2 regions of the Scandinavium sp. M-37 genome follow, and region 1 is predicted to be linked to the other one. Evidence: predicted binding sites of a transcription regulator. Region 1 holds the regulator's gene; the other holds the start of a gene.
The links. The regulator LexA, encoded in region 1, represses DNA repair genes until DNA is damaged. The targets are predictions, from matches to a motif close to TNCTGTATGTACATACAGNA.
Positions count from the first base shown of each region.

Region 2: a site for LexA is predicted at 2,420-2,439, ahead of metR (HTH-type transcriptional regulator MetR). Genes of this name have one in related genera too.

Region 1 covers NZ_JBIGIN010000009.1:88,742-93,168, reverse strand. The annotation lists gene plsB (glycerol-3-phosphate 1-O-acyltransferase PlsB) at 1-1,558, opposite strand, end outside; gene ACG0Z5_RS09160 (diacylglycerol kinase) at 1,687-2,055, shown strand; gene lexA (transcriptional repressor LexA) at 2,165-2,773, shown strand; gene dinF (MATE family efflux transporter DinF) at 2,869-4,188, shown strand; gene ACG0Z5_RS09145 (CsbD family protein) at 4,337-4,427, shown strand, end outside.
Region 2 covers NZ_JBIGIN010000021.1:21,267-25,693, reverse strand. The annotation lists gene ACG0Z5_RS15575 (EAL domain-containing protein) at 1-422, opposite strand, end outside; gene ACG0Z5_RS15570 (carboxylate/amino acid/amine transporter) at 616-1,515, shown strand; gene metR (HTH-type transcriptional regulator MetR) at 1,403-2,356, opposite strand; gene metE (5-methyltetrahydropteroyltriglutamate--homocysteine S-methyltransferase) at 2,592-4,427, shown strand, end outside.

The DNA.
Region 1 (4,427 bases):
CGGCGTTGTTAATGCGCACCATCAGGTCTTCGGCGATGTTGTTCACGGTCGGCGTCAGCCAGGCCGGACGAATGGATTCAATCGGGTCGATGGACTCCCGCCACTCCGGCACGTGCTGGTTGAGATAGGTCATCAGCGGCATCGGTTCGCCAAAGTTGACGTAGCCCTGACCGAGATTACGCAGTTTGCTCAGGCCGCGCAGCATCTGCGGCAGGCTCTCTTTCTCTTTGGTCGCCCCGCGCAGCTCTTTGGCGTAGGTGCCCACTTCCATCACGTGCTCGTAGCCGATGTAAATAGGCACAAGGGTGATTGGACGGGTGCCGCCACGCAGCATTGCCTGAATGGTCATAGACAGGGTGCCGGTTTTCGGATCCAGCAGACGACCGGTACGGGAACGCCCACCTTCCACGAAGTACTCAACGGAATAGCCGCGGCTGAACAGCTCGCCTAAGTATTCGCGGAATACGGTGGAATACAGCTTGTTACCCTTGAAGGTACGACGAATAAAGAACGCGCCCAGGCGGCGGAAAATCGGGCCCGCGGGCCAGAAATTCAGGTTGATGCCGGCGGCGATATGCGGCGGTACCAGGCCCTGGTGATAAAGCACGTAAGAGAGCAGCATGTAGTCCATGTGGCTGCGGTGGCAGGGCACATAGACAATCTCATGGCCGTCGTGCGCCAGCTGACGCACGCGCTCGGCGTTATTGACGTTGATCCCCTGGTACAAACGGTTCCAGGTGAAGCCGAGTACGCGGTCGGTGAGACGAATCATCTCGTAAGAGAAGTTGGCGGCAATCTCTTCCATCAGCGCAATGGCGTTCTGCTGTGCTTTTTCATGGGAGATTTTCTTGCTACGCGCTTCGTCTTCCACCGCACGGGCAATCGCTTTGGACGCCAGCAGCTTATTGAACAAGTCCTGACGGGCTGGCAGACGCGGGCCAACGGCAGCCAGACGCTGACGGGCAAAATGGGTACGCGCTACGCGGGCCAGCTTCTGAGCGATGATTTTATCGGTGCCATGCTCGGTGGCCATGCGGCGCAGCGACACGGACGGCGAGAAACGCACGAAGCTGTCGCGACCAAGCCAGGTCACGGCGAAGAATTTCTGGAAGCCGTTCATCATGCGCAGTGGCGGATTAGCTTCGCCTTTTTCACGGCCCGGTGAGCGACCAAACATCACCGACACAGGGACCATTTGCACATCGAGTTCTGGATTGCTGCGATGCAAATCCAGATAATTATGGAAGAGCTTGATAGACTCTTCTTTCGGCGTGTAATACGTAAACGCGCGCGGCCCGCCGTGAATGAACACGTAGCGCGGCAACACGGTGCCGTCGATCTCCAGCGGTTCCAGTGGATCCGGGAGGTCATGCGCCAGACACTGGGCGCGTAAGGTCAGCAGATCTGCTTTCGAGTTATACGGCAGAACATACATAATTGGGCGTGAGGTATCGAGTCCCAGCTCCTCGGCAGGATTTGCCGGGATAGACTTGCTTTTTACCAGCACGCTTAATGGTAAATTCAGTAATTTATAGTAAATTCGTGGCCAGCCAGACATAAACGATGTAAAGCCTCTGGTTAATCATGCAAATGCGCCGCAAGGATAACAGAAAGTGCACAGAATATCTGTTCTACCACGCGCGGCACACACCGACATTGACGCTAATAATGTAAAAGGTTCTTTTGATGGCAAATGATACCACCGGGTTCACCCGAATCTTCAAAGCGGCAGGCTATTCCTGGAAGGGCTTCCGCGCCGCATGGCAAAACGAAGCGGCCTTTCGCCAGGAGGGAACCGCCGCCATTATCGCCGTCATTATTGCCTGTTGGTTAGACGTGGATGCGATAACCCGGGTGCTGCTGATTGGCTCGGTCCTGTTGGTGATGATAGTGGAAATTCTCAACAGTGCGATTGAAGCCGTGGTCGATCGCATCGGCACAGAACGTCACGAGCTGTCCGGGCGAGCAAAAGACATGGGCTCCGCCGCGGTACTGCTGTCGATTATGGTCGCCGTCTTCACCTGGGTGTCGCTGCTGTGGACGCATTTTCGCTAACGCTCGCATAATTACGCAAACGTCTGGTTTTTTGTGCGTTTTGCGGTTCCAAAATCGCCATTAGCTGTATATACTCACAGCATAACTGTATATACACCCAGGGGGCGGAATGAAAGCGTTAACGACCAGGCAGCAAGAGGTGTTCGATCTTATCCGGGATCACATCAGCCAAACGGGCATGCCGCCAACGCGTGCGGAAATCGCGCAGCGCTTGGGGTTCCGTTCCCCGAACGCGGCTGAAGAGCACCTGAAAGCGCTGGCACGTAAAGGCGTAATCGAGATTGTTTCCGGCGCATCCCGCGGTATTCGTCTGCTGATTGAAGAAGAATCAGGCATTCCGCTGATTGGCCGCGTCGCAGCAGGTGAACCCCTGCTGGCACAGCAACATATCGAAGCACATTACCAGGTCGATCCAGCGATGTTTAAGCCGAGCGCTGATTTCCTGCTGCGCGTTAGCGGCATGTCGATGCGTGATATCGGTATTCTCGACGGCGATCTGCTGGCGGTACACAAAACCCAGGACGTGCGTAACGGCCAGGTGGTTGTCGCCCGTATCGATGACGAAGTGACCGTGAAACGCCTGAAAAAGCAGGGCAGCACCGTTGAACTACTGCCGGAAAACAGTGAGTTTTCCCCGATTGTGGTCGATCTGCGCAAGCAGAACTTCTCCATCGAAGGGCTGGCGGTTGGCGTTATCCGCAACGGCGAATGGCAGTAACCGTCTCGCCAGGCCGGAATTAAGTATTTTCAGTGGCGCCGTTCTGGCGCCATTTTGTTATCTTTTTTACCTCATTCACTCTCACAGGTTTTCTCATGTCGCTATTCACCGCTGCGGACAAGGCATTGTGGCGTCTCGCGCTACCGATGATTTTCTCCAACATTACCGTGCCACTGCTTGGGCTGGTGGATACGGCGGTTATCGGCCATCTCGATAGCCCGGTGTACCTCGGCGGCGTGGCGGTCGGATCAATGGCGACCAGCTTCCTGTTTATGCTGCTGCTGTTCCTGCGTATGAGCACGACCGGCCTGACCGCGCAAGCCTTCGGCGCAAAAGATCCTGTTCGCCTCGCCAGAGCGCTGGTACAGCCGTTGCTCCTGGCGCTGGGCGCGGGAGCGGCCATCGTGCTGCTGCGCATCCCGTTGATTGACCTGGCGCTGCATATTGTCGGCGGCAGCGAGGCGGTGCTCGAACAGGCCCGCCGCTTCCTCGAGATTCGTTGGCTGAGCGCGCCTGCATCGCTGGCTAACCTGGTGCTGTTGGGCTGGCTGCTTGGGGTTCAGTATGCGCGGGCCCCGGTGATTTTGCTGGTGGTCGGCAATGTGCTGAACATCGCGCTCGATTTATGGCTGGTGATGGGCCTGCACATGAACGTGCAGGGCGCTGCGCTGGCCACGGTCTGCGCCGAATACGTGACTTTTTTCATCGGCCTACTGATGGTGCGTCGGGTGTTACACCTGCGGGGCATTTCGTGGGCGCTATTGAAAGACGCCTGGCGCGGTAATATTCGCCGCCTGCTGGCGCTCAACCGCGACATCATGCTGCGCTCGCTGCTGCTCCAACTGTGCTTTGGCGCGCTGACGGTAATGGGCGCCCGGCTTGGGAGCGACATCGTCGCGGTCAACGCGGTGCTGATGACCATGCTGACCTTTACCGCCTACGCGCTGGACGGCTTTGCCTACGCGGTGGAAGCCCACTCCGGCCAGGCGTATGGTGCGCGGGATGGCAGCCAGCTCTTGCAGGTCTGGAAAGCGGCGTGCCGTCAATCCGGCATTGTCGCCCTGGCGTTTGCGCTGATTTATGCCCTGGCGGGGGAACACATTGTCGCCATGCTAACGTCCATCACTGAACTGCGTGAACTGGCCGATCGCTACGTTATCTGGCAGGTGGTTTTACCGGTAATAGGCGTGTGGTGTTATCTGCTTGATGGCATGTTTATTGGTGCGACGCGTGGGGCGGAGATGCGTAACAGCATGGCGGTAGCGGCGGCGGGTTTTGCCCTGACTCTGCTCACCGTGCCCGTTTTCGGCAACCACGGATTGTGGCTGGCGCTGGCGGTATTCCTCGCTCTGCGCGGCCTGGCGCTGGCGTGGATTTGGCGGCGTCACTGGCAACACGGAACCTGGTTTTCGTAGCCGCTTCGTTTTTAGTCGATGGTTAAAGATTCTGAATAATCTCCAGCTGGCAAAATCCTTACCTATACTGAATATCACGTCCAGCAGAAAACAGTGTTTTACGGACGATGTTATTTCACTCTCTCCACCGAACTAAGAGGAATGGATCATGAATAAAGACGAAGTCGGCGGTAACTGGAAACAGCTCAAAGGTAAAGTGAAAGAGAAATGGGGTAAGCTGACCGATGATGATTTTACCG
Region 2 (4,427 bases), on a different contig from region 1:
GTCATTTCGAGGCTGATTTGCTGCGGGCGAACGCCAACATGGCGGCACAGCTGCGCCACATGCGTCAGTAAATCCTCGGACTGAAAATCGTCAGGTTCGACGTTAATCGACACATACTGTTCGGGGTGCTGGCACAGCCAGGCACCGAGATCGCGAAAAACCTGCTCAACCACCCACATCGTCATGCTGCTCAAGAGCTGGGTTTCGCGGGCGAAGGGAATAAAACTGTCTGGCGGGAGCAGTTTGCCATCCGGCTGCGGCCAGCGGATCAGCGCTTCGGCCCCGGCCACCGCCCCGTTTGCCAGACACACGATTGGCTGATACCACATTTCCAGCTGTCGGGTGTGAATAGCATGCTTCAGCCGCGCCCGGGAGGCATTCAACTGTTGAAGGAAAGCGGGGATAAACGTGTCGTCGGTCACAGGGTCGATCCTGAAAAAACGCCTGATTGGGGATACGAATCAGTATTCCTGCAATCGGATGACTTAACTATCAGTAATGGCCTAAATAGCGGTGGGAAAACGCTGGCGCACAATGCGACTGTTCTTTATTTGTTCAGTTGTCAACCGAAGACTCCGCTACAATGCCCGCAACCTTTCCTGAGAGAGTCTCATCGTGGCGTTATTGATTATCACCACCGTTCTGTGGGCGTTTTCCTTTAGCCTGATTGGCGAATACCTGGCTGGAAGCGTCGACAGCTATTTTTCCGTGCTGATGCGCGTGGGCCTCGCGGCGCTGGTTTTCCTGCCGTTTCTGCGGGCGCGCTCGCAGTCTGCGAAAGTCCTGCTGATGTACATGCTGGTGGGCGCGATGCAGCTCGGGATCATGTATCTGCTGGCGTTCCGGGCGTATCTGTACCTGACGGTCTCTGAGTTCCTGCTGTTCACGGTGCTGACGCCGCTGTACATCACTCTGATTTATGACCTGATGAGTCAGCGTCCGCTGCGCTGGGGGTATCTGCTGAGTGCGATGCTGGCGGTGGTGGGCGCGGCGATCATTCGCTACGACCACGTTAGCCCGCACTTCTGGACCGGGCTGCTGCTGGTGCAGCTGTCGAATATCAGCTTTGCCCTCGGTATGGTGGGGTACAAGCGCTTAATGGAAATCCATCCGATGCCGCAGCATAACGCCTTCGCGTGGTTTTATATGGGCGCGTTTCTGGTGGCGGTGGTGGCGTGGTTCCTGCTTGGCAACCCGAACAAGCTGCCAACAACTTCACTGCAATGGGGCATTCTGGTATGGCTGGGCGTGGTGGCCTCGGGTATGGGGTACTTCATGTGGAACTATGGCGCCACCCAGGTGGACGCCGGAACGCTTGGGATCATGAACAACATGCATGTGCCCGCCGGGCTGTTGGTGAATCTGGCTATCTGGCAACAGCAGCCGCACTGGCCGAGCTTTATTACAGGAGCGTTGGTGATTGTGGCTTCGCTATGGGTCCATCGCTATTGGGTCGCTCCGCGCTCCGCACAAACGGCAGATGATCGCAGGCGTGATTCCGCGCTGAACGAATAAACGCTTCCGTCACCGGCTGACGCTGCTCGCCATCGCGCACCGCGGCGTACAGTCGGCTCCACAGGCCATCCCCCAGGGTTTTGGTGACCACCAGACCCTGGCGTTCAAAACTCTCCACCACCCAATGCGGCAGGGCGGCAATGCCCATCTTCGCCGCCACCATCTGAATCAACAGCAGGGTATTATCCACGCTTTTCAGCGACGGGCTGACGCCTGCCGGTTGCAGGAAATGCCGCCAGATATCCAGCCGTTGGCGCTGTACCGGGTAAATCAGCAGCGATTCGCTGGCGATATCTTCCGGGGTAATGCGCGCTTTCGCTGCCAGCGGATGCTCCGGGGCCATCACCAGACGCACTTCATAATCGAACATTGGCGAATAGTGCAGACCGCTGCGCGGCAGAATGTCGGAGGTCAGGACGATATCCAGCTCGCCCTGCTGTAACGCAGGCTGTGGGTCAAAAGTCACGCCGGATTTAAAGTCCATCTCGACCTGCGGCCAGCCCGCGCGAAAGTTCTCCAGCGCCGGGGTTAGCCACTGAATACAGCTATGGCATTCGATAGCGATGCGCAGTGTGGTTTGCTGCGGCTCATTGCAGGCCTGCAATGCGCGGCTAATCTGCGGCAGCACCTGGCTTGCCAGCTGCAACAGGATCTCGCCCTGCGGGGTAAAGCGCAACGGCTGGCTCTTACGCACAAACAGACGGAAGCCAAGGCGCTGCTCCAGATCGCTGAACTGGTGAGAAAGCGCAGATTGCGTCTGGTGCAGCATGGCCGCCGCGGCGGCGAGCGATCCGCTACTCCGTAACGCCTGCAGCGTTTTCAGGTGTTTTATCTCGATCATGAAAGTCCTTCACTCCGGCATGAATAAATTGCGCTTGAGGATCATACAGTACCTTTACATTATAGATGTGTAAACATCCAGACGGCTAAATCCTTCGTCTTTTAAATTTATGGTGCGTTGGCTGCGTTTCCTCACCCCGGTCACTTACTTATGTAAGCTCCCGGGGATGAGCAAACTTGCCGCCTTCCCTAAATTCAAAATCCATAGGATTGACAATTAATTAGAGGAAGAACACATGACAATTCGCAACCACACCCTCGGATTCCCTCGCGTTGGCCTACGCCGCGAACTGAAAAAAGCACAAGAGAGCTACTGGGCGGGCAACAGCAGCCGTGAAGACCTGCTGGCGACCGGCCGTGAACTGCGCGCTCGCCACTGGCAGCAGCAGCAGGATGCTGGCGTGGATCTCCTGCCGGTGGGCGATTTCGCCTGGTACGACCATGTTCTGACCACCAGCCTGCTGCTGGGCAACGTGCCGGCTCGTCATCAGAACAAAGACGGCTCAGTCGATATCGACACGCTGTTCCGCATTGGTCGTGGCCGTGCGCCAACCGGCGAACCGGCGGCAGCGGCAGAAATGACCAAATGGTTTAACACCAACTATCATTATATGGTGCCGGAATTCACCCAAGGTCAGGAATTCAAACTGACCTGGACCCAGCTGTTGGATGAAGTTGACGAAGCGCTGGCCCTGGGCCACAACGTGAAACCGGTCCTGCTCGGGCCGGTGACTTACCTGTGGCTGGGTAAAGTGAAAGGCGAGCAGTTTGACCGCCTCAGCCTGCTGAACGACATTCTGCCGGTGTACCAGCAGGTGCTGGCGGAGCTGGCAAAACGTGGCGTTGAGTGGGTACAAATCGATGAACCGATCCTGGTTCTGGAGCTGCCGCGTCCGTGGCTCGACGCGTTCCAGCCTGCCTATGAGGCGCTGCAAGGCCAGGTTAAGCTGCTGCTGACCACCTATTTCGAAGGCGTTACCCCGAACCTCGACACCATCACCGCGCTGCCGGTGCAGGGTCTGCATGTCGATCTGGTTCACGGTAACGATGAGGTGGCGGAACTGCACCAGCGTCTGCCTGCCGACTGGCTGCTGTCTGCGGGTCTGATCAACGGGCGTAACGTCTGGCGTGCCGATCTGACCGAGAAATATGCACAGATCAAAGAGATCGTCGGGAAACGTGCGCTGTGGGTGGCCTCTTCCTGTTCCCTGCTGCACAGCCCGATCGACCTGAGCGTGGAGACGCGTCTCGATGCGGAAGTGAAAAGCTGGTTCGCCTTTGCCCTGCAAAAATGTCAGGAGCTGGCGCTGCTGCGTGATGCTCTGAACAGCGGCGACACCGCGGGCATCACCGAATGGAGTGCGCCAATTCAGGCCCGTCGTCACTCTTCCCGCGTCCATAATGCGGCCGTCGAAAAACGTCTGGCGGCGATTACCGCCCAGGACAGCCAGCGTAACCGCCCGTATGCCGAACGTGCTGAAGCCCAGCGCGCACGCTTCAACCTGCCTGCCTGGCCGACCACCACTATCGGTTCCTTCCCGCAGACCACCGAGATCCGCGGCCTGCGCCTCGACTTCAAAAAAGGTGCGCTGGATGCCAATAACTATCGCACCGGTATCGCGGAACACATCAAACAGGCGATCGTTGAGCAGGAACGCCTGGGCCTGGACGTGCTGGTCCACGGTGAAGCCGAGCGTAACGACATGGTGGAATATTTCGGTGAGCATCTGGACGGGTTCGTCTTCACCCAGAACGGCTGGGTGCAGAGCTACGGTTCCCGCTGTGTGAAGCCGCCGGTGGTGATTGGCGATATTAGCCGCCCGAAAGCGATCACCGTGGAGTGGGCGAAGTATGCCCAGTCGCTGACCGACAAACCGGTGAAAGGGATGCTGACTGGCCCGGTGACTATTCTTTGCTGGTCCTTCCCGCGTGAAGACGTGACCCGTGAAACCATCGCCAAGCAGATTGCACTGGCCCTACGTGACGAAGTGGCGGATCTGGAAGCGGCAGGCATTGGCATCATCCAGATTGACGAACCCGCGCTGCGCGAAGGTCTGCCGTTGCGTAGACGC